Regions from separate parts of the Massilia sp. CMS3.1 genome, predicted to be linked through region 2. Evidence: predicted binding sites of a transcription regulator. Region 2 holds the regulator's gene; the other holds the start of a gene.
What was found. Region 2 encodes LexA, which represses DNA repair genes until DNA is damaged. Its sites were predicted from a motif close to ACTGTATNNNNATACAGT; they were not measured.
Positions count from the first base shown of each region.

Region 1: the regulator LexA is predicted to act here: its motif matches at 1,487-1,504, upstream of dinB (DNA polymerase IV).

Region 1 covers NZ_JBIMES010000009.1:188,282-203,310, forward strand. The annotation lists gene ACHAC9_RS16160 (S8 family serine peptidase) at 1-1,376, shown strand, start outside; gene dinB (DNA polymerase IV) at 1,528-2,604, shown strand; gene ACHAC9_RS16170 (recombination-associated protein RdgC) at 2,691-3,587, shown strand; gene ACHAC9_RS16175 (asparaginase domain-containing protein) at 3,723-4,208, opposite strand; gene ACHAC9_RS16180 (L-asparaginase) at 4,346-5,101, shown strand; gene ACHAC9_RS16185 (D-2-hydroxyacid dehydrogenase family protein) at 5,108-6,100, opposite strand; gene ACHAC9_RS16190 (phosphoenolpyruvate carboxykinase (GTP)) at 6,447-8,312, shown strand; gene ACHAC9_RS16195 (hypothetical protein) at 8,429-8,905, opposite strand; partial or broken gene ACHAC9_RS16200 (MerR family transcriptional regulator) at 9,023-9,298, shown strand; gene ACHAC9_RS16205 (hypothetical protein) at 9,306-9,476, shown strand; gene uvrA (excinuclease ABC subunit UvrA) at 9,527-12,376, opposite strand; gene ssb (single-stranded DNA-binding protein) at 12,931-13,440, shown strand; gene ACHAC9_RS16220 (DUF1428 domain-containing protein) at 13,537-13,896, opposite strand; gene ACHAC9_RS16225 (glutathione peroxidase) at 14,166-14,711, opposite strand; gene ACHAC9_RS16230 (lysozyme inhibitor LprI family protein) at 14,873-15,029, opposite strand, start outside.
Region 2 covers NZ_JBIMES010000014.1:59,512-74,540, forward strand. The annotation lists gene ACHAC9_RS19845 (phosphoribosylanthranilate isomerase) at 1-172, shown strand, start outside; gene trpB (tryptophan synthase subunit beta) at 123-1,400, shown strand; gene trpA (tryptophan synthase subunit alpha) at 1,474-2,274, shown strand; gene accD (acetyl-CoA carboxylase, carboxyltransferase subunit beta) at 2,470-3,342, shown strand; gene folC (bifunctional tetrahydrofolate synthase/dihydrofolate synthase) at 3,425-4,723, shown strand; gene ACHAC9_RS19870 (SPOR domain-containing protein) at 4,735-5,688, shown strand; gene ACHAC9_RS19875 (CvpA family protein) at 5,714-6,202, shown strand; gene purF (amidophosphoribosyltransferase) at 6,252-7,775, shown strand; gene ACHAC9_RS19885 (cystathionine gamma-synthase family protein) at 7,793-9,049, shown strand; gene ACHAC9_RS19890 (sel1 repeat family protein) at 9,121-9,879, shown strand; gene lexA (transcriptional repressor LexA) at 9,944-10,591, opposite strand; gene rpsF (30S ribosomal protein S6) at 10,832-11,233, shown strand; gene priB (primosomal replication protein N) at 11,267-11,560, shown strand; gene rpsR (30S ribosomal protein S18) at 11,598-11,888, shown strand; gene rplI (50S ribosomal protein L9) at 11,925-12,377, shown strand; gene ACHAC9_RS19920 (replicative DNA helicase) at 12,484-13,869, shown strand; gene ACHAC9_RS19925 (DUF47 domain-containing protein) at 13,940-14,566, shown strand; gene ACHAC9_RS19930 (inorganic phosphate transporter) at 14,591-15,029, shown strand, end outside.

The DNA.
Region 1 (15,029 bases), on a different contig from region 2:
CGATGTACGCCCAGCAGTGGCACTACACGGAAACGACCGGCGGCCTGCGCCTGCCGGCAGCCTGGGATCTTTCCACCGGTACCGGCGTCAAGGTCGCCGTGATCGACACCGGTATCCGTCCACACGCCGACCTCTCCGGCCAGTATGTCGGCGGCTATGACTTCATTTCCGACACCGCCATCGCCAATGACGGCGGCGGCCGCGATGCCGACGCCTCCGATCCGGGCGACTGGACCGCTGCCAACGAGTGCGCCGCCGGCGAACCGTCTTCAGGCTCGAGCTGGCACGGTACCCACGTGGCCGGCACCATCGCCGCCAAGACCAACAACAGCCTGGGCGTGGCCGGCGTTGCCTACAACGCCAGGGTCGTGCCGGTGCGTGTGCTCGGCAAGTGCGGCGGCTACACCTCGGACATCGCCGATGCGATCATCTGGTCGTCGGGCGGCGCTGTCACCGGCGTGCCGGCGAACGCCAACCCGGCCAAGGTCATCAACATGTCGCTCGGCGGCGGCGGCGCCTGCGGCACCACCACCCAGAACGCGATCAACAGCGCCCGTTCGCGCGGCACGGTCGTCATCGTCGCAGCCGGTAACGAGAACATGAATGCCAGCAACTCGAACCCGGCCAACTGCGCCGGTGTCGTGACCGTGGCAGCCACCAACCGCAATGGCGGCCGTGCGCCGTACTCGAACTACGGCACCGTGGTCGACGTCGCAGCACCTGGCGGCGACGCCAACGGCTACATCCTGTCGACGCTCAACGCCGGCACTGCTGCGCCGGGCGCCGACAACTACGCCGGTTACCAGGGCACCTCGATGGCGACCCCGCACGTCGCCGGCGTGGCTGCACTGATGCTGGCCCGTAACGGCGCGCTGACCCCGGACGAGATCGAGTCGAAACTGAAAAGCACGGCACGCGCTTTCCCGGCGACCTGCTCGCAGTGCGGCACCGGTATCGTCGACGCGGCAGCTGCCGCAGCGTCGGCGACCACGGGCACCCCGGTCGGCCCGACGATCTCGGAAACCGAGTCGAACAACTCGATCTCGACCGCGAACGCCATCAGCACCACCGGCACCACCGTCAACGGCACCATGAGCGCCTCGACCGACAACGACTACTTCGTGGTTCAACTTCCAGCCGGTAAGACGCTGTCGGCAACGATGACCCCGGGTCTGTCGACCTCCGACTACGACGTGTATATCTACAACAGTGCAGGCACGCAGCTGGCCCTGAGCGAGAACGGTGCCGGCGCGGCCGACACCGCTTCGGTGGCGAATACGACCACCGCGACCGCGGCACGTTATGTGCGCGTGAAGTACTACGGCGGCGGCACCGGTTCGACCAACGGCAAGTACACGCTGAAAATGACCTGGTAATTTAGTTCTTGTAGTGTGAGTGAGATCGGACGCGCGGCTTGCCGCGCGTCTTTTTTTATTGCCACCCCTGCGAACCCGCGGCCCTTGCACCAAACCCCAATTGACGAGATACTGTACGAAATTACAGTAGTCGGCCCCGGCCGCCGCCAGAGTGAACGCCCCCGCACGTAAAATCATCCATTGTGATTGCGACTGCTTCTACGCGTCGGTCGAGATGCGCGACGATCCGTCGCTGCGCGGGCGTCCGCTCGCCGTGGGCGGGCGTCCCGACCAGCGCGGCGTGGTGGCGACCTGCAACTACGAGGCGCGCGTCTTCGGCATCCATTCGGCGATGGCCACCGCGCAAGCGATGAAGCTGTGTCCGGAGCTGCTGGTCATTCCGCCGGCGATGGAGAAATACCGCATCGCATCAACCCAGATCATGGAGATCTATGCCGACTACACGGACCTGGTCGAGCCGCTCTCGCTCGACGAAGCCTATCTCGACGTCTCCAATTCGCCTCACTGCAAGGGCAGCGCGACCTTGATTGCACAGGAAATCCGGCGCCGCATCTTCGAGACCGTCGGCATCACGGCCTCGGCCGGCGTGGCGCCAAACAAATTCGTGGCGAAAATCGCCAGCGACTGGAACAAGCCGGATGGATTGTTCCTCGTGCGGCCGGAAGAGGTGGATGCCTTCGTGTCGGCGCTGCCGGTGAAAAAGCTGCACGGCGTCGGCAAGGTAACGGCGGCCAAGTTAAATAAGCTGGGCGCGCAGACCTGCGCGGATTTACGTGGCTGGACGATGCAGGAGTTGCAGCACCACTTCGGCAGTTTCGGTGCGCGCCTGCACGATTTATGCCGCGGCATCGACAACCGCGAGGTCAGTCCTGAGCGCGAACGCAAGTCGGTCAGCACCGAGGAAACCTATACGGTGGACGTGCCGGACCTGCCGGCCTGCCTGGCGCTGCTGCCCGATTTATATGAACACCTGCTGGGCCGAATCAAACGCGCCGGCGCCGAAAAATTCATTAACAAGCTGTTCATTAAAATTAAATTTTCGGACTTCCAGCAAACCACCGTCGAGTGCGTCGCCTATGCACCGCACCTGCCGACCTTTGCCCGGCTCATGGAAACCGGCTGGCTGCGCGCCAGCCGCCCGGTGCGCCTGCTGGGCGTCGGCGTGCGCCTGGGCGACACCGAACATGTCGAGCAACTAAGCCTGTTTGACGAACACGCAACACATTGAAACGTTGTTGTTGCCAGCCGAAAATAGCTGCACAGCAGCGTGTAAAATGTCGTTCCCCTGAAATACTGAGACAACAGAAAGCAACTATGTGGTTCAAGAATCTTCAGATTTACCGCCTGCCCGCACCGTGGGCGTTCACGCCTGAACAAATGGAAGCGGCGCTTGCGCCCCAGGCGTTTACGCCGGCAAACAGCAATGAATTGCTGCGTCAAGGCTGGGATTCGCCGCGTCCGAATGGCGGTCTGGTCCACGTCGTCAACAAGCAGATGCTGATGATGCTGGGCACCGAAAAGAAGCTGCTGCCGAGCTCAGTGATCAACCAGGTCGCCAAGGCCAAGGCTGCCGACATGGAAGAGCAGCAAGGTTTCCCGCCAGGTAAAAAGGCGATGAAAGAATTGAAGGAACGCGTGGCCGAGGAACTGCTGCCGCGCGCATTCACGATCCGCAGCAATACCTGGACCTGGATCGACCCGGTCAACGGCTGGCTGGTTGTCGATGCCGCCAGCCCGGCGAAAGCCGATGAGGTGGTGAAGCTGCTATTGAAAGGCGTGGACCGCATGCCGCTCGAGTCGCTTCGCGTGCAGCGCTCGCCAGTGGCCGTGATGACCGGCTGGCTGGAGGCCGATGAAGCACCGTACAACTTCACGATCGACCAGGATACCGAATTGCGCGCCACCGGCGAAAGCCGCGCCGCCGTGCGTTACGTAAAACACTCGCTCGATCCGGACGACATCCGCCGCCATATCGCCGCCGGCAAGCAGTGCACGCGCCTGGCGATGACCTGGAACAGCCGCGTGTCGTTCGTGTTGACCGAATCGCTGGCGATCAAGGGCGTCAAGCCGCTCGACGTCATCAAGGAAGGCGAAGCCGTCACCAACAGCGACGACGAGCGTTTTGATAACGACATCATGCTGATGACCGGTGAGCTGGCGAAGATGCTGGCCGATGTGGTGGACGCGCTGGGTGGCGAAGCCAAAGCGTAACTAGCCTTTGGCGTTCGTAACGCCGTGTTGTATCAACGTCAAAACGGACCCGCATGGGTCCGTTTTGCTTTCAAGCGGCAGGTTGAAAACTTACACCAAAAGGGAGCGTGCTGATGCCCCCGGAATGGTGTGTTGTTACAGCGGCTGGAAGACGCCGGCGGCGCGATTCTTGGTCACATTGTCCCAAGCGAACACTTGCCCGTTCATGCCCACGTAAACGCCGGGCGCCAGTGTTTGCGCCACACCGCAGGCGAAACCGAGGTTGAACAGGGCGTCGGAATTGGCGATCTCGTACGGGATCATGGCGCCGGTCAGGACAATCGTCTTGCCGAGGTTTGCGGCGCCGAGCACGGCGGCCGTCTGCGGCATGGTATCGGTGCCGTGGACGATGACAATTGCCTTCTCCGTTGCGCCCTGGCAGGCTTCCAATACGCGCTGGCGATCGGCATCCCCCATGTCGAGCGAATCGACCAGCGGCAACACTTGCAGCGCGACGGGGAGCGTCAGGCGCGCGCGCGCGACGACGGCTGGCAAATGGCTTTCGGAAAAGCCGAGCACACCGGTCAGTTCATCGTAATGTTTGTCGAAGGTGCCGCCGGTGGCGATGAGTCGCAAAGTCATATCGGTTTATAAACGCAGTAAAAAAAGGTGGGTCATCATAGCGTTAAACCGGTGTGTATCCATATGTGACTGCGCTAGAATCGACCGGATCGGATGAGTAGACTGATCCTTTTTTCGGGCAAGCCCCATCGAATTCCATGAAAACCGTTGCTCCAGGAACCGTTATTTTCCATCGCCATCGCGGGTATGGCGTGATCACCCACGTCAACCTGCTGACGGGCTGGATTTCCGCGCGCTTCGGCAATGAAGCACGCACGCTCGACCTGAACCTGTCGAGCGACGAAGTCCAGCACGCCGATGGCGAACCCATTCTCTTTCGGCGCGCGCCGCCCGACCGCATGCCGCATGCGCGCCTGATGGCTGTCGTGCGCGCACTGCACCAGGCCGGCTACCAGAAGCTGTATCTGTACTCCTGGCCAAAGCCTTCCGGCCTGCACTGGCGCTGGCATTTGTTTACGGGACAGCGCAACTGGATGCAGCGCTCCTGGCGCGAAGGCTGGTATGGATCGGGCGCCGAGTACAACAACAATCCGGTAATGGGCTGGGGCGATACGCCCGGTGCCAGCACCGAAGAATTGATCCACGCGTTGGCGAAGTTCGATCCGCACGGCCTGGCCCAGGCGCTGGGCCGCGACGAGGACCACACGGCCTGGTTCGCCGACACCTGCGACGCGCTGCTGCCAGGCTACATGTACAGCCTGAACATCGAGCGCCCCGCCGGCGGTGGCCTGGTCGAGGCTCCGCCGGTGCCGGTGGTGGCGGTGCGCGCCGGCTTGCCGGCGTATGCCGGGCCGGAGATCGGCTGGCCGCCGGGCTGGGCGGGGTTGTGGACGAAGTCGTACGTGATGCCGGCGCGCAAGATCAATGTGACGGGCGAGCCGGAGTTGCGTTGACCTCACTTAGGCCCGATTCAGGGCCTCGGGGTTGAGGATGTTTGTCGGTGTGCCCGCCACAAAATGCGCGATGTTCTCGAACGCCGCCTTGAAGTACACCTCATAACTCTCCCGCTCGACATACCCCAGGTGCGGCGTCGCCAGCACCGTCGGCATCCGCAGCAGAGGTGCATCCGGCGCCAGCGGTTCCTCGGTGAACACATCAAGCGCTGCCATTCCCGGCCGTCCGGCCTGCAGCGCCGTCACCAAAGCGCCTTCTGCCACCAGTTCCGCGCGGCTCGTGTTCACAAATAAAGCATCCGGCTTCATGCGCGCCAGGTCGGCGCCAGTGACGATCCCGCGTGTCACATCCGCCAGGCGCAGATGCAGGCTCAATACGTCCGCCTCGGCAAAGAAGGCCTCGCGCGACGCGGCCGCATGCAAGCCATCCGTCAGCGCCGCTTGCCGGCTCGCCTGGCTGCCCCAGACCAGCACGCGCATCCCGAACGCCTGGCCGTAGCCGGCCAGCAGCTTGCCGATCTTGCCGTAGCCCCAGATCGCCAGCGTGCGTCCGCGCAGCACCCGGCCCAGTCCATTGAGCTGGGGATTCACCGACGCGCTTTGCCAGACGCCGTCCTTCAAATTGTTCGCATACGGCACGATCTTGCGGCTGGCCGCCATGATCAGCGCCCAGGTCAATTCGGCCGGCGCCACCGGCGAGCCGGTGCCCTCGGCAATCGCGATACCACGGGCAGTGGCGGCGGCGACGTCGATGTGCCCGCTGACCTTGCCGGTTTGCGAGATCAGTTTCAAATTCGGTAGCTTGTTGAGCAGGGCGGCAGGCAGGCTCGTCCGCTCGCGAATCAGGACCAGCGCCTCATAGGGCGCCAGCCGGATTGCCAGCTGGCCAAGGCCGCGCGCAGAATTGTTGAACACTTTGACCTCGTGAGCGTCCAATATTTTGTAACAGTCGAGCGCTGGCACAGCGTTCTGGTAGTCGTCGAGAATGGCAATTTTCATCGGAGTTGAGCGAAGTTATTGATGAGCGCGTAAAGGAATAACGCGTTCCCGGCGAATTGAAGTAGCCTACTACAATAGTCGACTATTTTTCCTACATTTTTCGATTCGAAGGGCTTGAATCGCAGATCGAGGGGTGTACAATCGGCCGCTTATTAAGGGTTTGACAGCACCGAAGTGTATATCAGCCCTGGCTTCATCTGTTCCATCGCCTCGCCGACGAGGCCGTCGACACGACCGCCGTACCGCCGCTCCATCGGAGCCAGGGACTTCATCGCATGGTCCCATGCACCTACGACGATCCTGCCGTGCCGGGACCCGCGCAGAATTCTTAATTGTTGGAGGTACCATGAACCAGCCCGTGATGAGCGGCGTCGCCGCCCTGAACGTTCCAGCCCACATCAAGCACCAGAAGCTCATCAATTGGGTAGCGGACATTGCCGCCCTGACGAAGCCCGACGCCATCTACTGGTGCGACGGCTCCGAAGAAGAGTACGACCGCCTGTGCGCACAGATGGTCGAAGCCGGCACGATGAAGCGCCTGAATCCTGCACTGCGCCCGAATTCCTACCTGGCCCAGTCCGACCCGTCGGACGTGGCGCGCGTCGAAGACCGCACCTATATCTGCTCGAGCACAAAAGAGCAGGCCGGCCCGACGAATAACTGGACCGACCCGGCTGAAATGCGCACCACCCTGAGCGGCCTGTTCGAAGGCTGCATGCTGGGGCGCACGATGTACGTGGTGCCGTTCTCGATGGGCCCGCTGGGTTCGCCGATTGCCCACATCGGCGTCGAACTGTCCGATTCGCCGTATGTCGCCGTCAACATGCGCATCATGACGCGTATGGGCAAGGCCGTGTACGACGTGCTCGGCACCGATGGCGAGTACGTGCCGTGCGTGCACAGCGTCGGCATGCCGCTGGCCGCCGGCCAGCAAGACGTGGCCTGGCCGTGCAACACCACCAAATACATTGTCCATTATCCGGAAACCCGCGAGATCTGGTCCTTCGGCTCCGGCTACGGCGGCAACGCGCTGCTCGGTAAAAAGTGCTTTGCACTGCGCATCGCCTCGAACATGGGCTACCAGGAAGCCCAACAGGGCGGCACCGGCTGGCTGGCAGAACACATGCTGATCCTCGGCGTGGAATCCCCTGAAGGCGACAAGAAATACGTCGCGGCCGCTTTCCCTTCGGCCTGCGGCAAGACCAACTTCGCCATGCTGATCCCGCCGAATTCGTTCAACGGCTGGAAAGTCACGACGATCGGCGACGACATCGCCTGGATCAAGCCGGGTCTTGACGGCCAGCTGTACGCGATCAATCCGGAAGCGGGTTACTTCGGCGTCGCGCCGGGCACCAACGACAAGACCAACTCGAACTGCATGTCCTCGCTGCGCGAGAACGTCATCTTCACCAACGTCGCGCTGACCGACGATGGCGATGTCTGGTGGGAAGGCATGACGAAACAAGCCCCTGGCCACCTGATCGACTGGCAAGGCAAGGACTGGACCCCGGCATCGGGCACCAAGGCCGCGCACCCGAACGCGCGCTTCACCGTCGCCGCGACCCAGAACCCGGTGATCGACCCGGCCTGGGACGATCCGGCCGGCGTGCCGATCTCGGCCTTCATTTTCGGCGGCCGCCGCTCGACCACCGTGCCACTCGTCACCGAAGCCAATAACTGGGTCGAAGGCGTGTACATGGCTGCGACCATGGGTTCGGAAACGACCGCCGCCGCCGGCGGCCAGATGGGCGTCGTGCGCCGCGATCCGTTCGCGATGCTGCCGTTCATCGGCTACAACATGAGCGACTACTTCCAGCACTGGCTCGATCTCGGTAAAAAAGTTGAAGGGAAGAATTCGGCCGCATTGCCGAAGATCTTCTGCGTCAACTGGTTCCGTACCGACGAGTCGGGCAACTTCGTGTGGCCGGGCTACGGCGACAACATGCGCGTGCTGAAATGGATCCTCGAGCGCGCCGCGGGCAAGGCCGATGCCGGCACCCCGCACCTGTTCGGCAGCTCGCCGAACTACGGCGACCTGAACTGGGAAGGCATCGAGTTCACCGAAGCGCAGTTCAAGCAGATCACCTCGATCGACAAGGACGCCTGGCGTGAAGAGCTGAAATTGCACACCGAGCTGTTCGACAAGCTGGCGCACCACCTGCCGCAAGAGCTGGTGGCAACGAAAGCCAAGCTGGAACAGCAGCTGGGCTAATTCGCGTTTCTGAGGAGGGCGGCCCACTTGACGTGGCCGCGCGTAGTAAAAGGGCAGTGCCGCGTGGCGCTGCCCTTTTTTTATGCAAACCGTTTCTGCGGTCCCACGATTCGACGCTATGCCAGCGTCGTGACTTCGGTCTTGTTTCCGCTGAACCCATCAAACACACGCCGGTGGCATGCATACGACATCGCATCATCGCGCTCGTAATACCCGCTCACCCATTCCAGCAAAAAGTTCAACTTGCTCTGTTGCGCGTCCATCGACGCATACTTGTGCGGTTCCCACGGACGCCGGCGATTGTTTTCCAGGCACACCGCGCGTCCCGGATTCATGAACACCAGCGCCGAACTCCAGGGGAGCGCTGCTTCCACCAGGTCGCCGTAGCAGCCTTCCACCACCCAGGTCCCGTGCCCCGTCACGAAGGCGAGCAGGTCGGCGCGCACCGCCGCAATAGCGCGCGGCACGGCGATCCGGCCCGGTTCCCACACGATCGTATCCAGGTCAAGGTGCACCAGCCCATGTTGCGCGGCGAGCGCGCGCGCGCGGTGCGATTTGCCGGAACCCGAGTTGCCCATGATGAGTAATCGCATGCTTTGATCCGCTGTGATTTCCGTGAAGTATTAATATTAACCGCTTTACATGAATGCTTGACCCTCACGCAGCGTCAGGCACCAGCATGGGTGCACGCATGAAGAAGAGAGGACACGATGCTGTTGAAAATCGGCGAACTGGCAAAACGCACCGGCTTGACCGTGCGCACGCTGCACCATGACGACAGCATTGGGCTCCTGTCTCCTTCGGCGCGTTCCGACGCCGGCTACCGGCTCTATAACGAAGCTGACATCGCCCGGCTGCACCGCATCCTCGCGCTGCGCAGGTTCGGCATGGCGCTGGCCGAGATCGGGACTTATCTCAGCGGACCGGGCCTGCCGCTGGCAAATCTCGTCGAGCGCCAGATCGCCATGCTGACGCAGCAGATGGAGTAGGCCGATGCCTTGCGCAATCGCCTGGTGCGCCTGCGCGGACAGCTGCCCGGCGACTCAGCACAAGATCCGCCAGGCGTTGGATAACGAGCCGGAACTGAAACAGCCGGGCATGGTGGACGAACGCATGCTTGGGTTCATGCGTGCGGCGCTGCAGTCGCTACGGCCGACCCTGTAACGCAAAAAGGCAGAGCCGCGGCTCTGCCTTCTTCAGCTTGAACGAAACGCTTACTGCACCAGCAGCGGCTTCAGATACTTGCCCGTCACGCTGTCCGGATTCTCGGCGACGTCTTCCGGCGAACCGGTGGCGACAATCTTGCCGCCGCCGGCGCCACCCTCGGGACCGAGGTCGACGATCCAGTCCGCGGTCTTGATGACGTCGAGGTTGTGCTCGATGATCGCCAGCGTATTGCCCTGGTCGCGCAGGCGGTGGATGACTTTGAGCAGCAGGTCAATGTCGGCAAAGTGCAGGCCGGTGGTCGGCTCGTCCAGGATGTACAGGGTGCGACCGGTATCGCGCTTCGACAGTTCCAGCGACAGTTTGACACGTTGCGCCTCGCCGCCGGACAGGGTCGTCGCACTCTGGCCCAGCTTGATGTAGCCGAGGCCGACGTCAAGTAAGGTCTGGAGTTTGCGTGCGATCACCGGCACCGGCTTGAAGAAGGTGTGCGCGTCTTCGACCGTCAGTTCCAGCACTTCGGTGATGCTCTTGCCCTTGTAGTGCACTTCCAGCGTCTCGCGGTTGTAGCGTTTGCCGTGGCAGACGTCGCACGGCACGTACACGTCCGGCAGGAAGTGCATCTCGACCTTGATCACGCCATCGCCCTGGCAGGCTTCGCAGCGGCCGCCCTTGACGTTGAACGAGAAGCGCCCCGCCGAGTAGCCGCGTTCCTTGGCCGTCGGCACGGTCGCGAACAGGTCGCGGATCGGGGTGAACAGGCCGGTATACGTCGCCGGGTTCGATCGCGGGGTGCGGCCGATCGGCGCCTGGTCGACCGAGATCACCTTGTCGAAGTGCTCCAATCCAAAAATCGCGTCGTGCGGCGCCGGTTCCGTCTGCGAGCCGTACAGGTGGCGCGACAGCGCCGGGTACAGCGTGTCGTTGATCAGCGTCGATTTACCGGAACCCGAGACACCGGTAATGCAGGTCATCAGGCCGACCGGCAGGTGCAGCGTCTCGCCTCTTAAATTGTTGCCGGTGGCGTTCGTGATGACCAGCTGGCGCTCGGGATTGGCTTGCGTGCGCTTCTTCGGCACCACGATCTTGCGCCGGCCATCGAGGTACTGGGCCGTGATCGAGTGCTCGTTCGCCATGATCTGCTCGAGCGTGCCTTCGGCGATGATCTGGCCGCCGTGTACGCCCGCACCCGGACCCATGTCGACGATGTAGTCGGCGGTACGGATCGCATCCTCGTCGTGCTCGACCACGAGCACGCTGTTGCCGATGTCGCGCAGGTGTTTCAGCGTGCCGATCAGGCGGTCGTTGTCGCGCTGGTGCAAGCCGATCGATGGCTCGTCGAGCACGTACATCACGCCCGTCAGGCCGGAACCGATTTGCGAGGCCAGGCGAATCCGCTGCGCTTCGCCGCCCGACAGGGTATCGGCGCTGCGGTCGAGCGACAGGTAATCGAGGCCGACATTGTTCAGGAACTTCAAACGCGCGATGATTTCCTTGATCACGCGCTCGGCAATCTCTTTCTTGGCGCCGGTCAGGACCAGGGTCTCGAAGAATTCCAGCGTCTCGCGCAAGGGCTTATCGGACACTTCGTAAATGGCGCGCTGCTGGGCGCCGTGGCCGATTTTGACGAAGCGCGCTTCGGTACGCAGGCGCGCGCCGTCGCACGAAGGGCACTTCTTTTCGTTGATGAATTTGGACAGCTCTTCCTTGACCGCCATCGAATCGCTCTCGCGGTAGCGCCGCTGCAGGTTGTTCACCACACCCTCGAAGGTGTGCTCGCGAATCACCGTACGGCCGCGCTCGTTCACATAGGTGAACGGGATCGAGGATTTACCTGAGCCGAACAGGACGGCGTCCTGCGCAGGTTTCGGCAATTGTTCGAACGGTTTATCCAGGTCGAATTCGTAATGGGCCGCCAGGTTCGACAGCATCTGGAAATAAAACTGGTTGCGACGATCCCAGCCTTTGACGGCACCGGAAGCGAGCGACAGGTTCGGGAAGGCGACAATGCGCTTCGGGTCAAAAAACTCGATGTGACCAAGGCCGTCGCACTCCGAGCAGGCGCCCATCGGGTTGTTGAACGAGAACAGGCGCGGCTCGAGTTCCTGCAGCGAATAGCCGCAGACATTACAGGCGAACTTGTTCGAGAACACGGTGGCCTGCTCGGTGTCCATTTCGAAGGCCACGGCGCGGCCATCGGCCAGGCGCAGGGCGGTTTCGAAACTCTCGGCCACACGTTGCTTGATCTCCGGATTGACCTTGATGCGGTCGATGACGACGTCGATCGAGTGCTTTTCCGTTTTCTTGAGTTTCGGCAGTTCGTCGATCTCGTAGATTTTCGCTGGATTGACGCCGCTCTGGATGCGGAAACGCACAAAGCCCTGTGCCTGCATGCCCGCGAACAGGTCGCCGTGCTCGCCCTTGCGGCCGGCCACGACCGGCGCCAGAATCATCAGCTTCGTACCTTCCGGCATGGCCAGCACGGTATCGACCATCTGCGACACGGTTTGCGCCGCGAGCGGCTCGTGCGGGTGCTGCGGGCAATACGGGGTACCGACGCGCGCATACAGCAGGCGCAGGTAGTCGTGGATTTCGGTGACGGTGCCGACGGTCGAGCGCGGGTTGTGCGAGGTCGCTTTCTGCTCAATGGAAATTGCCGGCGACAGGCCTTCGATCAGGTCGACGTCCGGCTTTTCCATCAACTGCAGGAACTGGCGCGCGTAGGCCGACAGCGATTCGACATAGCGGCGCTGACCTTCGGCATACAGGGTGTCGAAGGCGAGCGAGGATTTGCCCGAGCCCGACAGGCCGGTGATGACGATCAGCTTGTTGCGCGGCAGGTTGAGATTGATGTTCTTGAGATTATGCGTGCGGGCGCCGCGAATACGAATTTCTTCCATTGAATTTTGGCAGGCTTTCAATAATTTTATGCGGGCCGCGCACGAGTCTCTCGCGGTGAGCGGGCCAATCGAGGGGAATCTGCTAGTTTAACGCGTTTTACTTGCGGCTGTACATTCATCCAGTACTCTGGTGTACCAGCGATGCCAGATTGATATGCGGTTCGGCAAGCGAATTGAAGTCGACAATATCAGTTTTGTCGTATGTGAGCCGTTTGGCTCAGGCTTCAATGTCAAACCGTTCAGAATCCAAAAATAAATTTGGCGGCGGGGCAGGCGGGGTATGACGACAACGATTCGCCGTTTTTGCGCCGCCTTGGGCGCTGACTCACCCCAACAAAATGTCCTTTTAATGGCGCCACTTCGGCCCCATAATATCGCGTTGCAGTACACAGTTCCCTGGCGTTCAGTCTTGTGCAGAGCCAGGGCTCGAGCGTCTAAAAAACCTTCAGGGCAAGGCGCATCGTCGAAGACAGTACGCGAGTACGGCGAGACGATGCAACGCTGCCACGGGGGTTTTGTTAGACGCTCGCACATTATCCTGAAGGAGTCACACCATGGCATCAGTTAACAAGGTCATCATCGTCGGCAACCTCGGCCGCGACCCGGAAATCCGCTACATGCCGAGCGGCGACGCCATCGCGAACATCGCGGTCGCCACCTCGTACAAGTCGAAAGACAAGAATACCGGCGAGCAGAAAGAGCTGACCGAATGGCACCGCATTTCCTTCTTCGGCCGCCTGGCCGAGATCGTCGGCCAGTATTTGAAGAAGGGCTCGTCGGTCTATGTCGAAGGGCGCCTGCAGACCCGCAAGTACACGGACAAGGACGGCATCGAGCGCTACGCGACCGACGTCATCGCTGAAAACATGCAGATGCTGGGTGGCCGTGCGGGCATGGGCGGCGACAGCGGCGGCATGGGCATGGACGACGGCGGCGGCTACGAGCCACAACAGCAGCAGCAGCGCCCGGCCCCACGCCAGGCGCCGGCGGCCCCGGCAGCGCGTCCGCAGCCGCAGCGTCCGGCGCCGAACTTCTCGGACATGGATGACGACATCCCGTTCTGATCGGGCCGCAGCTCATCCGATCGAAATGGCCTGCAATTGCAGGCCATTTGTATTTGTGCGCCTCCGATAGCGATTGAGGCTGGCTGACGCGTCGCCCTACACGTCCACCCTCATCTCGAACCCGCCGTAGATCATGCGCTTGCCATCGAAGGGCATGTTCTCCGGCTTCATGAATTCAAGCATGCGCGGATCCTTCATGACTTGCTCGTTGATTGCATCGCGCTTGGCGCGCGACTCATAAACGATCCACGAAAACGCCACCACTTCGCCATCCTCCAGGTTTACGCTTTGGGGAAACGAGGTGACTTTACCTGGCTTGACGTCGTCGGCAATGCATTCGCGAAATTCCAGCGCGCCGAGATCGCGCCAGATAGCGCCACACGTCCTGGACATCGCCAGATAGGCATCGAGCTTGTCTTTATGAACCGGAACAACAAAACCATCGACATAGGCCATGATCGTTCTCCTTTGGTTGGGTAGGGGTGAGACCTCGACAACGCGGTAAAAATCCCTGAATGCTTCCCCGGCGCCGGACTGGCCGCCGTTTCTTCTTCGACAATCGCATACACGCCGCCCGCGGTGGCGCCGGCATCGATCTTCCTGGCGCGCAGGTCGCGGTACTCTGCCGCATTGATGCTGTGCTTCACGCGCGCCTCCGCCGGTTCAGGACTCAAACCCGGTCTAATTTACCGGTTTTGTAGCAATGACGGCAACACGCGCTCCGCTCAGCCCAGCGCCGCCTCGATCGCCGCCACCAGCGCCGGATCGTCCGGTTTCACGTCCGGTGCGAAGCGGGCGACCACGGCACCGTCGCGCCCGACCAGGAATTTTTCGAAATTCCACATCACGTCGCTTGGATTCTTCGGGCTCAGCCCGTGCTGGGCCAGCTTGTCGCCGAAGGTGCTGCCGGCGGCCTGGCGTGCCTGCGGCTGAGCGTTGATGAGTTCGCTGTACAGAGGGTGGCGCGCTGCGCGGTTCACTTCCACCTTGCCGAACATCGGGAAGCGCACGCCGTAATTGCGCTGGCAAAAATCGGCGATTTCCGCCTCGTCCCCCGGTTCCTGGGCGCCGAAATCGTTGCACGGAAAGCCCAGCACCACGAGGCCGCGTTCTTCGTAGTGCTCGAACAGTTTTTCCAGGCCGGCGTATTGCGGCGTCAGGCCGCATTGCGATGCAACGTTGACGATCAGCATGACTTTGCCACGGTAGTCGCCGAGCGTGGCGTCCTGGCCTTCGAGGCGGTGCAGCGGGATATCGAACAGCGTGCTCATGGGTTACTCCTCAGGGTCGCGGAAATGGCTATCCTACCGCGCGCCGCGCGAGGATGCTGGAAACGGCCACCGGCCTGGAAGGCGGCGCCGTGTTCCTGCTGGGGATGGAGAGCGATGCTCGGCACCGATGAGGTGCCGGCGAAAGTGCTGTCCCTGTTGAATCAGCGCCCAGCCGCGGCGTTGTCGAGTTCGGTCAACTGTTTCAAACGGCGCGCGGTGAGCTGGGCGCGCCAGCCGGAACCGGGCACCTGCGGATGGCGGATCGACCCGTACAGTTCCATCGCATCGCGGTAGGCCAGCCAGGCGCGCTGGGCTTTC
Region 2 (15,029 bases):
CTGGGCCGTCGACATCAGCAGTGGTGTCGAGGCATCCAAGGGGATCAAGGACGCCCGCAAGATCGCCGATTTCATCGCCGCGGTGCGGGCAGCCGATGCCACCATTGAAAGCGAGTACCCCCATGAAAGAATTACAGGAAGCAGCCCTGGAGATCCAGGAAGCCGCCGCTGAGCGCGCTGTCGGCGCGCTGTACCAGACCGTCGATTATCAATTTCCCGATGCGAAAGGCCACTTCGGCCCGTATGGCGGCGCGTTCGTCGCCGAGACGCTGACCCATGCACTGGCCGAGCTGAACGAAGCCTACGCACGCTACTCGCATGATCCCGAATTCCTCGAGGAATTCCGTTATGAGCTGGCGCATTTCGTCGGCCGTCCGTCGCCCGTCTACCACGCCAAGCGCTGGTCGGAACTCGCCGGCGGCGCGCAGGTGTTCTTCAAGCGCGAAGACCTGAACCACACCGGCGCGCACAAGATCAACAACGTGATCGGCCAGGCCTTGCTGGCGCGCCGCATGGGCAAGCCACGCATCATCGCCGAAACCGGCGCCGGCCAGCATGGCGTGGCCACCGCCACCATCTGCGCCCGCTTTGGCCTCGAGTGCGTGGTCTACATGGGCAGCGAGGACGTCAAGCGCCAGGCCCAGAACGTCTACCGCATGAAGCTGCTGGGGGCGACCGTCGTTCCCGTCGAGTCCGGCAGCAAGACCCTGAAGGACGCGCTCAACGAAGCGATGCGCGACTGGGTCACGAACATCGAAAATACCTTCTACATTATCGGCACCGTCGCCGGCCCCCATCCGTATCCGATGATGGTGCGCGATTTCCAGTCCGTGATCGGCGAGGAATGCCTGGTGCAGATGCCGGAAATGACCGGACGCCAGCCCGACTACGTGCTGGCCTGTATTGGCGGCGGCTCGAATGCAATGGGTATCTTTTACCCGTATATCGACCAGGCCGGCGTGAGGCTGATCGGCGTCGAGGCCGCGGGCGAGGGACTCGATTCCGGCAAGCATTCGGCCTCGCTGACGCTGGGCTTCCCGGGTGTATTGCATGGGAACCGGACATACTTGCTGCAGGATGCGAACGGCCAGATCATCGAGACCCATTCGGTCTCGGCCGGCCTGGATTACCCGGGCGTCGGTCCCGAGCATGCGTGGCTGAAGGATTCGGCGCGCGCCGAGTATGTGTCGATCACCGACGATGAGGCGCTGCAGGCCTTCCACGATTGCTGCCGCATCGAGGGCATTATCCCGGCGCTCGAATCCGCGCACGCGATCGCCTACGCGTTCAAACTGGCGGCCACGCTGCCAAAGGACCAGCTGCTGCTGGTGAATTTGTCGGGGCGCGGGGACAAGGACATGCACACGGTGGCGCAGCGCATGGGGCTCGATTTCAGCTGACCCCTTGCCCGCACACGTTCGACGAACGTGTGCGCACCTGACTGCCACCGCCAACTGAATTGCTAAAATAACCATGTCCCGAATCGAATCCACCTTCGCCGCCCTGCGCGAACAAAATAAAACCGGCCTCGTCACCTTCATCACCGCCGGCGACCCTGGTCCGGAAATGACCGTCCCCCTGATGCACGCGCTGGTCGCGGGCGGGGCCGACGTCCTGGAACTGGGCGTCCCGTTTTCCGATCCGATGGCCGAAGGTCCGGTCATCCAGCGCGCCTGCGAGCGCGCACTGAAATTCGGCATTGGCCTGAACGATGTTCTTGATTATGTGCGCGAGTTCCGCAAAACGAACGCCGATACCCCGGTCGTCCTGATGGGCTACGCCAATCCGATCGAGCGCATCGGCCCCGACAACTTCATCCGCAGCGCGAAAGAGGCGGGTGCCGACGGCGCCATCGTCGTTGACTATCCGCCGGAAGAGTGCGAAGCCTTTGCCGAGGCCATGCGCGCGAATGGCCTCGACCTGATCTTCCTGCTGGCGCCGACCTCGACCCAGGAACGAATCCGCCAGGTGGCGCGCTACGGCAGCGGCTTCAGTTATTACGTCTCGCTCAAGGGCGTGACCGGCGCCGGCAGCATCGATACCGACGACGTGGCGCGCCGCGTGGCCGCGATCCGCGAGCACGTCAGCCTGCCGATCGGAGTCGGCTTCGGCATTCGCGATGCCGAGACGGCAAAAGCGGTCGCTGCGGTGGCCGACGCGGTCGTGATCGGCAGCCGGATCATCCAGGAGCTGGAGAATACGCCGAAGGAAGATGGTCCGGAGGCGGTACGCGCCTTCTGCGCCAATATCCGCGCCGCGCTCGACAGCCAATAACATCGACGCACCCGAGGGCGACTTCGGGTGTGTGTTCGCACGCGTTTGTCGATCGGTGTATAACTGCTCCCAGCCCTGCGCCCATGCCAAAGCCAAGCTCTGCAGGGAATGATTGCCAAGCTGGCAAGCGGTCGACAAGGCGAACGCTAGCGGCTACACTACGCCCAACTTTAGAACTGCCGCACAGGAGAAAACATGAGTTGGTTGGAAAAACTGCTGCCCCCACGAATCCAGCGTTCCGATGCCGCCAACCGCAAGACCATGCCCGAGGGCCTGTGGGTCAAGTGCCCGTCGTGCGAAGCGGTGCTCTACCGTTCCGACCTCGAGTCGAACCTGCACGTCTGCCCGAAGTGCGATCACCACATGCGGATCCGCGCCCGCGCCCGCCTCGACGGCCTGCTCGACGAAGGCGGCCGCTATGAAATCGGCCAGGAAGCGCTGCCGGTCGACACCCTGAAATTCAAGGACAGCAAAAAGTATCCGGACCGCCTCAAGGCCGCCATGGAAGCCACCGGCGAGACCGATGCGCTGATCGTCCAGGGTGGTTCGATCATGAGCCTGCCGGTGGTGGTGGCCTGCTTCGAATTCGAATTCATGGGCGGCTCGATGGGTTCGGTCGTCGGCGAGCGTTTCGTGCGCGGCGCACAGAACGCCCTCGAACAGAAAGTGCCCTTCATCTGCATCACCGCCACCGGCGGCGCGCGCATGCAGGAAGGCTTGCTGTCGCTGCTGCAGATGGCAAAAACCACCGCCATGCTGACCAAGCTGTCGGAAAAGAAACTGCCATTCATCAGCGTACTGACCGACCCGACCATGGGCGGCGTCTCCGCCTCGTTCGCCTTCATGGGTGACGTCGTGATCGCCGAGCCGAAAGCGCTGATCGGCTTCGCCGGCCCACGCGTCATTGAAAACACCGTCCGCGAAAAGCTGCCGGAAGGTTTCCAGCGCGCCGAGTTCCTGGTGCAAAAGGGCGCTGTCGACATGATCGTCGACCGCCGCAAGATGCGCGAAGAAATCGCGCGCCTGCTGGCCCTGCTGCAAAATCAGCCGGCTGAAGTCATCGCCTAAAGGGCGTACCAAGTCAACGTTACCCCGGCCGGCGATCTGCACTCCAGGTCGCCGGTTTTTCGTTTTCAAGCACCTAATTTTCATGCCCATGCTTCCCACTACTTTGCCCGACTGGCTGGCGCTGATCGAGTCGCGCCACGCCGAAACCCATATCGACATGGGCCTGGACCGCGTCCGTGCCGTCAAGGAAAAGATGGGCCTGCAGTTCGCATGTCCCGTCATCATGGTCGCCGGCACCAACGGCAAGGGCTCGACCTGCGCCATGCTCGAATCGGTCCTGCTGCATGCCGGCTACCGCGTCGGTCTCTACATCAAGCCGCACTTCCTCGACTTTAACGAGCGCGCCCGCATCAATGGCGAGATGGCGAGCGACGCACTGCTGGTGGCAAGCTTCGATTTTGTCGAAAGCCGGCGCGGCGACACGCCGTTGACTTATTTCGAATTCACGACGCTGGCGATCATGCACCTGATTTCGCAGGCCGGTGTCGACGTGGCGATCCTGGAAGTGGGCCTGGGCGGGCGCCTGGATGCGGTCAACGTGGTCGACGCCGATGTGTCCATCGTCACCAGCATCGACATCGACCACACGGCCTGGCTCGGCGACACGCGCGAGGAAATCGGTTTCGAAAAGGCCGGCATTTTCCGCCCGGGCAAGACGGCGATTTGCAGCGATCCGCTGGCGCCGCAATCGCTGGTCCAGCACGCAGGGAGCATCGGCGCCGATTTGTGGCTGATCGGACGCGATTTCAACTTCCAGGGCGACCAGCAGCAGTGGAGCTACGGCGGACGCACCCAGCGCCGCAATTCGCTGGCCTATCCGGCCCTGCGCGGCGCCAACCAGTTACTCAATGCTTCGGCCGCGCTGGCCGCCCTCGAAGCGCTGCGCATGCAATTGCCGTGCGGCGCCCAGGAAGTGCGCACCGGCCTTGCATTGGTGGAATTGCCTGGCCGCTTCCAGGTGCTGGCCGGACGCCCGACCACGGTGCTCGACGTTGCCCACAATCCGCATGCATCGAGCACCCTGGCCCAGAACCTGGGCGCCATGGGCTTTCACCGCTACACGTATGCGGTCTTCGGCATCATGGACGACAAGGACATCGCCGGCGTACTCGCACCGATGGCCGGCCTCGTCGACCACTGGTGCGTGGCCGACCTGCCGTCGCCGCGATCGGCCAGCAGCAGCGCACTGGCCGACAAGGTCGCCGCACTGCGCCCGGCCGGGGCCAAAGATGCCGACTTTTCGGTCTCGCTTTTTCCCGATCCGGCAGCCGCGTTCGCAAATGCGGTGAGCCGTTCCGAGGAGAATGATAGAATTGTGGTCTTTGGCTCGTTCTACACCGTCGCCGGCGTGATGGCGGCCCGAAAAAACTCTCTTCACTGACATACAGACGCATGGGCTTGTTCTCGATTTTCAGTAAAAACAAGCAGGACAGCAGCGCCCAGGACAGTGGCCGTTTTTCCCGCGACGATGACGACTTCGGCCAGCAGGCCCGCGCCAAGCGAGCGTCGCACGCGAACGAAAGCGGGCAGGGCGGTTCGCGGCGCAGCCGCAGCGGTGGTGATCCCATGCTGCCGGAAAAGAAGCGCGCACGGCGCCGCCTGGTAGGCGCGGTCGCGCTGGCGCTGGCCGCTGCGGTTGGCTTGCCGATGCTGCTCGATTCCGAGCCGCGCCCCCTGGGCGGCGACATCGCCATCCAGATTCCCTCGAAAGAAAAAGCGCCTGCCTTGCCGGTGCCGGCCAGCCCCGTTCCCGCCGCCGACAGCGTCGACTCGGACGAGGAAATCATTGCACCGGCGCCACTGGCGACAACGACGCCGCGCGCGGCCGAACCGCCTCCGCTTAAAATGCTCGAGGAAGCGCCGGCCCCACGCGTGTTGCCGCCGCCGGAACCTGCGCCAAAGATCGTCAAGCCGGAAACCCGGCCGGAGCCGAAAGTGGCCGAGCGCAATCCGGAGCCGAAGGCGCCTGAACGCAAGGTCGCCGAAAAGCCGGCCGTGAAAAAGCCTGAGGAAAAACCGGTTCCGCGTCCGAAGGAGAACGAGAGCGCCCGCGCACTCGCGCTACTCGAGGGCAAGAGCGCCAAGCCGGCCGAGGTCCACCCGCGCGTCGAGGACAAGCCGGCCGCAAGCGGGCGTTTTGTCGTCCAGGTCGCCGCACTCGGGACCCAGGAAAAGGTCGATGAACTGCAGGCGCGCCTGCGCGCGGGCGGCATCAGCTCGTTCACGAAGAAGTCCGGCGCCCTGATCAAGGTACAAGTCGGTCCGTTCGGCAGCCGCGAGGAAGCCGACAAGACCAAGGCCAGGCTGGGTGGCCTGGGCCTGGGTGGTTTCCTGGTCCCGCTCTGATGCGCGTGGTTCGCACTTGCCTGCCGTGACGATTTTTGATTATCTGGTCGTGTTCGTGCTGGTGGCGTCGGTGGTGATCAGCACCATGCGTGGTTTAGTAAAAGAAATCCTGTCGCTGACGGGCTGGATCGTCGCCTTCGTCGTGGCAAACGCCTATGGCGCGCGCCTCGCGCCCCTGTTACCGGATATGATTCCCGGCGACACGGCGCGGCTGATCGTGGCCTTCATTGCCCTGTTCCTCGGCGTGCGCATCCTGATGGGCCTGTTGTCGCTGGCCATCGGGGCGCTGATCGAAGCGTCCGGCCTGTCGCTGGCGGACCGTGGCCTGGGCGGCCTGTTCGGCCTGGCGCGCGGGATTGTAATTGTGCTGGCCGCCGTCATATTGTGTTCCATGACCGCCATCCCCCAGCAAGCATTCTGGAAAGACGCGCTGTTGTCCCAACTGGCCGAGGCCGGAGCGCGAACGGTGAAGCCCTTTCTCCCCGCGGCGCTGGCGCAGCACCTCAAATTTTGACATCTTCGTTTTGAAATCCGTAACAGCATTCAGTTCTTAGGAGCGCACCATGTGTGGCATCGTCGGCGTCGTCTCGCAAACCCCCGTTAACCAGTTGCTGTATGACGCATTGCTGCTGTTGCAGCACCGCGGCCAGGACGCGGCGGGCATTGCAACCAATCACAGCAGCATGTTCTCGATGTACAAGGCGAACGGTCTCGTGCGCGACGTGTTTCGCACCCGTAACATGCGCTCGCTCCAGGGGAATACCGGTATCGGCCACTGCCGCTACCCGACCGCCGGCTCGTCGAGCGAGGAAGAAGCGCAGCCGTTCTACGTGAATGCCCCGTTCGGCATCACGCTGGCGCACAACGGCAACCTGACGAATCAGGCAGAGCTGAAAGAAGCGCTGTTCCGTAACGACCGCCGCCACATCAATACCAATTCCGACTCGGAAGTGTTATTGAACGTGCTGGCCCACGAGATCCAGGAAGCGGCCGACGGCTATTCCCTCGACGCCGAGGCGGTGTTCAAGGCGGTCGGCATCGTCCACCGCCGTGTACGCGGCGCCTACGCTGTCGTGGCCCAGATCGCCGGCCACGGCATGGTGGCATTCCGCGACCCGTACGGCATCCGTCCACTCTGCCTGGGCATGAATGAAACCGAGAATGGCGTCGAATACATGGTCGCCAGCGAATCCGTGGCTTTGGAAGGCATTGGTTTCCGTTTCGTGCGCGATATCGCGCCGGGCGAAGCCGTCTTCATCGACACCGACAGCAAATTGCACGAGCGCCAGTGCGCCGAAAACCCATCGCTCAATCCGTGCGCTTTCGAATACGTGTACCTGGCGCGTCCGGACTCGGTGATCGACGGCGCCTCGGTCTACGCGACCCGCCTGAAAATGGGCGAATACCTGGCCGACAAGATTCGCAAGGAAATTCCGATTGAGGACATCGACGTCGTGATGCCGATTCCGGACTCCTCGCGTCCGGCGGCGATCCAGCTGGCGCTGAAACTCGGTATCGAATACCGAGAAGGTTTCATCAAGAACCGCTACATCGGCCGCACCTTCATCATGCCGGGGCAGGGCATGCGCAAGAAATCGGTGCGCCAGAAACTGAACGCGATCGGGTCCGAATTCAAGGGCAAGAACGTGCTGCTGGTCGACGACTCGATCGTGCGCGGCACCACCAGCCGCGAGATCGTGCAGATGGCGCGCGAAGCGGGCGCGCGCAAAGTGTTCTTCGCTTCGGCGGCGCCGCCGGTGCTGTTCCCGAACGTCTACGGCATCGACATGCCGACCCGCGACGAACTGATCGCCTATGGACGCACTGTGGAAGAGGTGTGCGCCGAGATCACCGCCGACCGCCTGGTCTACCAGGATATCGAGGCGCTGAAGCGCTCGATCTCGGACGTCAATCCGGCGCTGACCAATTTCGAGGCTTCCTGCTTCGACGGCGTGTATGTCACGGGCGACGTCACCCCGGCCTATCTGGACCAGCTGGAAACGGCGCGCCACAATGGCGGCAAGCCGCAGATCGAGGACGAAGTGCGGACCCAGCTGAACCTGAATCCCGCGCTCGCCGCCGAGTAACCCGGCCGCCACCTGCCATGAGCGAAAATAGACACTACGGTTTCACGACCACCATCCTGCACAACGACCGCCGCAAGGCGATCGAGCACGGCTCGCTGCACAAGCCGGTCCACACCTCCGTCGCGTTCGGGTATAACGACGCGCGCCAGCTGGCCTCGGTGTTCCAGGGCAAGGAGCCCGGCTTTCGGTATGGCCGCCAGGGTAACCCGACGGTATCCGCGCTCGAGGACAAGATCACGAAGATGGAAGATGGCGTGTCCAGCCTGTGCTTCGGCACCGGCATGGCGGCCATCGGCGCGCTGTTCCAGGCACTGCTGCGCGAGGGTGACCACATCGTCTCGTCGAGTTTCCTGTTCGGGAACACCAACAGCCTGTGGCAGACGGTGGCAGGGCAGGGCGTTGCAGTCGACTTCGTCGATGCGACCGATGTCATCAATGTCGAAGCGGTGCTGCGTCCCGAGACGCGCATGGTGTTTGTCGAAACGATCGCCAATCCACGCACCCAGGTCGCGGACCTGGCACGCATCGGCGCCTTGTGCCGCGAACGCGGCATCCTGTATGTGGTCGACAACACGATGACCACGCCGTATCTGTTCCGCCCGAAGGCGGTCGGCGCGGCCCTGGTCGTCAATTCGCTGACCAAATCGATTGCCGGCCACGGCATCGCACTCGGTGGCGCGCTGACCGATACGGGCCTGTTCGACTGGAGCGCCTTCCCGAACATTGCGCCCAATTTCCGCAAGCAGGCAAGCAGCGCCCAGGGCATGGCCCAGCTACGCGCGAAAGCCTTGCGCGACTTCGGCGCCGCCCTCGGGCCGGAAGCGGCTCACCACATCGCCGTCGGCGCCGAAACGCTGGCGCTGCGCATGGAACGCACTTGCGCGAATGCGCTCGCGCTGGCGCAGATGCTCGAAGCCGATGACAGGGTGTCCGCGGTCCATTACCCCGGGCTCGCTTCGCATCCACAGCACGGCCTCACGACCGACCTGTTCCGCTCCGCCGGCTCGCTGCTCAGCTTTGAGCTGCGCGACGATATCGATCCTTTCGATTACCTGAATCGCCTGCAACTGGCGATCCCGGCCAGCAACCTGGGCGACACGCGTACGCTCGTGATTCCGGTTGCGCACACGATCTTCTTCGAGATGGGCGCCGAGCGCCGTGCCGGCATGGGCATTGCCGAGTCGTTGATCCGGGTCTCGGTGGGCATCGAGGATACCGAGGATTTGCTGGAAGATTTTCGTGCCGCGCTCGGCTCCCGGCTCGGCGCCCCATAAAGAAGCGTAAGGATGGTTGAGCCGGGGATGAGCGCGAGGTATGATGGGTTTTCGATTCTCCATCACAGCTCATGAAGCGTCTTCTCCTGATTGCCAGCCTGCTCGCCTGTAACGCCGCGCATGCCGACGCCTTGTCCGATGCGAACGCCCTGTTCAGCAAGAAGGCCTACCCGCAAGCCCTGGCTGCTTACACGAAGCTGGCCGCCGCCGGCAATGTCGAGGCCCAGCAGCAGCTCGGCGCCATGTATTTGTACGGCGAGGCGGGCGCGGTCGACGAAGCGAAGGCGCAGCAGTGGTTCAGCAAGGCGGCCGCGAAAGGCAATGCGGTCGCCATCGCTTCACTCGAGCTGATGAAGCAGCGCGGTGTGCGGCGTGCCGACATTGCACACTGGAGCATGACCTACGATGGCGCCGAACTCAAATCGGGCAAGTTTGCCTGCCCGGCGCCGCGTATTCCGCCCGTTTCGAAGCAGAGCGAGGACATTGCGCGCGTCTCGAATGCCATCAATAAATGGCAGACCTGCTACAACGGCTTTGTCGAGAACCTGAATGCAGCTTCTCCACTCACCAAGCAGATTCCGGCCGATCTTGCCAAGCTGATGAACGCAGCCGAGATCGAGCGCGCGAATACCCACCTGGCGCAGGTCCAGGAAAACCTGTCAGCAGAAGCGAAGGTCGGCGCACAGCTGGTGCTGGCCGATGTCGCCGTCTGGCGCAGCGCGACCGAAGCGTATGTCAAGGAGCACAACGCCATCATTGCCGCCAATCCGGGAGAGAAGCAGTATGACTTCGACAAGCCGATCGGCGCGGCGCCGAGGCCAAAGAACTAATTTTCGACGTAAAAAAAGCCGCGAGAAGCGGCTTTTTTTATCTGCGGCAGCTTGTGAACGCGGCTTAATGCCAGCTGCGCATCAGTCCGACTGCCAGGCCTTCGAGCGCGAACTCGTCGCCCGGTTCCACACGGATCACGGTGAAGTCAGGGTTTTCCGGCAGCAGTTCGATCGTCTCGCCGGTCTTGCGGTAGCGCTTGACGGTGACGTCTTCGCCGATGCGGGCCACGACGATCTGGCCGTTCTTGGCGCTGTCAACTTTCTTCACAGCGAGGAAATCGCCATCCATGATGCCGGCATCGCGCATCGACCAACCGCGCACCTTCAGGAGAAAATCGGGACGCGCGCCAAACATGGAAGGGTCGACGTTGTAGGTCGCCTCGACGTGTTCCTGCGCCAGGATCGGCGAGCCCGCGGCGACGCGGCCGACCAGCGGCAGGGACATCAGGAAGGCGGCCGGAATGGGAGGCACATGCGCCGGCACCGGATCGCGCAGGGAAGCACCGATCAGGCGGATGCCGCGCGAGGTGCCTGAGACGATCTCGATCGCACCTTTGCGCGCCAGGGCCTGCAGGTGTTCTTCCGCTGCATTGGCCGACTTGAAGCCCAATTCTTTTGCGATTTCGGCGCGGGTCGGGGGGAAGCCGGTATTGTCGATCGCTTCCCTGATCAGGTTCAGGATCTGTTCTTGCCTTGCGGTGAGCTTGAGCATAGGTCTGGCATGGTTGATGATTCAGACTGTATTTTTGTACAGTATTTCGTGGAATGCAAGAGAAATCCTGATTATTTAACGATTCCCGTGCAGCAAGTGTCGCTGGGGGGCGACGGCGCTGCCAGGATCGGCAGCGATTGCGCTGGTGCGTCAATCGCGCTATAATTGCCGGCTTTCCCTTCCCACACTCGTCTTGACGCCGAGGTGGGCATTTGTTTAAACGTCCTCAAGGAGTGTTGCATGCGTCATTATGAAATCGTTTTTATCGTCCATCCGGACCAAAGCGAGCAAGTCCCGGCGATGATCGAGCGTTACAAGACCACGGTGACTAGCCGCGGCGGTAACATCCATCGCGTCGAAGACTGGGGCCGTCGTCAGATGGCTTACCAGATCCAGAAGCTGCCGAAGGCACACTACATCTGCCTGAACATCGAGTGCGACAACGAGACCCTGGTCGAGCTGGAAACCGCATTCAAGTTCAATGATGCCGTGCTGCGTCATCTGACCGTGAAGATGAAGAAAGCTGAAACCACGCCATCGCCAATGATGAAGTCGGTCCAGCGCGAAGACGCAGCCAAGAGCCACCGCGCAGAAGCCCCGGCCCAAGCCGCTGCTCCTGCTCCAGCCGCCGCTGCTGCCTAAGTTTTTCTTGCCAGGAATCGTGAACGCGTTGAAGTGAACCAGCTACAAGTCGTCGCCAGCATCGCTGAACGCGACGTACTGCGCTTTACCCCCGCCGGCGTGCCGGTCGTCTCGGCAATCCTGATGCACAGTTCGCAGCAGGTCGAGGCAGGGGTGGACAGGCTGGTCGAGTTCGAAATTGCCGCATTCGCCGCGGGTGAGATTTCGGGCCGCTTCGCCAGCGCAGAGTTGGGTGCAGCGCACCAGTTCACAGGATTTTTGGCCAGGAAGAATCGCAACAGTAAAGCCCTGGTGTTTCACATCATTGATTTTAGTGCCGCCGCTTAAATTATTAGCGGCCACCTTTTAGATACAGGAGCCTCAAATGGCATTCGGTAAAAAGTTCGACAAAAACAAAGCCAAGCTTAAAGAAAAGCGCAAACAGCAAAATCCGCTGTTCAAGCGTAAGAAATTCTGCCGCTTCACCGCTGCAAACGTGGAACAGGTCGATTACAAAGACGTCGACACCCTGAAGGACTTCGTCCAGGAAAACGGCAAGATCATGCCGGCACGTCTGACCGGTACCAAGGCGCACTACCAGCGCCAGGTCGACACCGCGATCAAGCGCGCACGTTACCTCGCGCTGCTGCCGTACACCGACCTGCACAGCGCTTAATCGCGTCGTACAGTTCAGAACATCCTGGAGAAAAATATGCAAGTTATCCTTTTGGAAAAAGTTGTTAACGTCGGCAACCTGGGCGACGTGGTCAAGGTCAAGGACGGTTACGCACGTAACTTCCTGATCCCGCAAAAGATGGCCCGCCGCGCTACCTCGTCGGCTGTTGCCGAGTTCGAAGTCAAGCGCGCCGAGCTGGAAAAAGCTGCTGCTGAAAAGCTGTCGGCTTCGCAAGCCCAAGGCGACAAGCTGACCGGCATGACGATCACCATCGCCCAGAAAGCCGGTGTTGACGGTCGTCTGTTCGGTTCGGTCGGCAACTTCGACATCGCCGAAGCCCTGACCAAGCAAGGTTTCGCAGTTGAAAAAGCACAGGTTCGCCTGCCGACCGGTCCCCTGAAGACCACCGGCGAGCATCCAGTTGCTGTCGCTCTGCACACCGACGTCGTCGTGGAAATCACGGTCGCTGTCGTGGGCGAAGCTGCATAAGTTACGCTTGTTGTAATACGAAAAAAGCCGGTCCGCCGGCTTTTTTTACGCCCAGAAACTCTCCAATTATTTCAGCCGTGTGACCGGAGGGGTTATAATGCCCGCCATGAATAACCCCGCAGATCCTCAGCTCGAATCGCTGCGCATTCCCCCGCATTCCATCGAGGCAGAGCAGTCCGTCATTGGCGGCCTGCTGCGCGATAACGCCGCGTGGGATCGCATTGCCGACTTCATGCATGCGGAGGATTTTTACCGCTACGACCACCGCATCATCTTCGAACAGATGGTGCGCTTGATTAACGGCGGCAAGCCGGCTGACGTGATCACCGTCTACGAGGCCATGGTCTCGCTCGGCAAAGCCGATGACGTCGGGGGCCTGCAATACCTGAACGCCATGGCGCAGAACACGCCGTCGGCAGCGAATATCCGCCGCTATGCCGAGATCGTGCGCGACCGCGGCATCTTGCGCAAACTCATTACCGTGGCCGACGAAATTTCGGGCAGCGCGTTCAATCCGCAAGGCAAGGAAGTCAAGCAGATGCTTGACGAAGCCGAATCCAAGATCTTCGCCATCGCCGAGTCCGGCGCCCGTGGCGCCCAGGGCTGGAATCCGATCCAGCCGCTGCTGACCCAAGTGGTCGAGCGCATCGACGAACTGTACTCCCGCGAGAACCAGGGCGAAATCACCGGCGTGCCGACCGGTTTTATCGACCTCGACCGCATGACCTCGGGCCTGCAGCCGGGCGACCTGGTGATCGTCGCCGGCCGTCCGTCGATGGGCAAGACCGCGTTCTCGGTGAACATCGGCGAGAACGTCGCCATCGAAGCGGGCTTGCCGGTGGCGATCTTCTCGATGGAGATGGGCGGCACCCAGCTGGCCATGCGTATGCTCGGCTCGGTCGGCCAGCTCGATCAGCACCGCCTGCGTACCGGCCGCCTGAACGACGAGGATTGGCCGCGCCTGACGCACGCGATCCAGAAAATGAACGACGCCCAGGTCTACATCGACGAGACGCCGGCACTGAACCCGATCGAAATGCGCGCGCGTGCGCGCCGCCTGGCGCGCCAGTGTGGAAAGCTCGGCCTGATTATCGTCGACTACCTGCAGCTGATGCAGGGTAGCCAGCAGGGCGACAACCGCACCGCCGAAATTTCCGAAATCTCGCGTTCGCTCAAGGGACTGGCGAAAGAGCTGCATTGCCCCGTCATCGCCCTGTCGCAGCTGAACCGGGCGCTCGAGCAGCGCCCGAACAAACGTCCCGTGATGTCCGACTTGCGCGAATCGGGCGCGATCGAGCAGGATGCGGACGTGATTATTTTCCTGTATCGCGACGAGGTCTACAACCCGGACTCGCCCGATAAAGGTACCGCCGAAATCATCATCGGCAAGCAGCGTAACGGTCCGATCGGCGCAATCCGCCTGACCTGGATCGGCCAATACACCAAGTTTGGCAATTACAGCGGTAACCTCGCCGTCTACCAGGGCGATTAAGCCGATATTGCGCCGCTGCGCATGCAGCGGACCCTCGCAGTCCCCAAAGTTTTAAACCGGAGAACCATTAATGTTTGGACGCCTGATGCCCACCGAGGGCAAGTTTTTTGATTTGTTCAACCAGCACGCCGCGCTGTGCGTGAAGGGTGCGCAAGAACTGGTCGGACTGATGACCAACTTCGACGACCTGGAAATGCGCACCCATGCCGTGGAAACCATCGAAAAACAGGCGGACAAGGTCACCTACGCCTGCGTCGACCTGCTGCACAAAACCTTCATCACCCCGATCGACCGCGACGACATCCACAAGTTGATTACCCGCATGGATGACATCCTGGACATGATGGAAGACGCGGCCCAGACCATCTCCCTGTACGACCTGCACGCCGTCACCCCGGAAGCGAAGCGCCTGGCCGAGCTGTGCCTTTCCTGCTGCGAACGCGTCCAGGCCGCCGTCGGCCTGCTCCACGACATGGGCAACGCCCAGCAGATCGTCGCCATCTGCGAAGAAATCGACCGTCTCGAATCGGACGCCGACCACGTCATGCGCGCCGCCATGAGCAAACTGTTCCGCGACGAGCCGGACGTGCGCAACCTGATCAAGATGAAGGCGATCTACGAGATCCTCGAGACCGTCACCGACCGCTGCGAAGATGTCGCCAACATCATCGAAGGCATCATCGTCGAGAACGCGTAGCGCGCGGTCGCAACAAGAATAATTATGGAAACTATAAATATCAGCATTTACGTGCTGGGAATGCTGGTGCTGCTCGCCCTCGTGTTCGACTTTATGAACGGCTTTCACGACTCGGCCAACTCCATCGCCACGGTCGTCTCGACCGGCGTTTTGAAGCCGCATACCGCCGTTGCGATGGCGGCGTTTTTCAACTTCATCGCCATTTTCATCGTCAGCGTGAAGGTGGCCCAGACGATCGGCAAGGGCACGATCGATCCGAGCGTCGTGGACCATTACGTCATCTTCGGCGCCCTGATCGGGGCGATTACCTGGAACGTGATCACCTGGTACTACGGTATTCCATCGTCGTCCTCGCATGCCCTGATTGGCGGGCTGGTCGGTGCGGCAGTGGCCAAGTCGGGTACTGGTGCGCTCATCTCGGCGGGCCTGATCAAGACCGTCATGTTCATCGTGATCGCGCCCT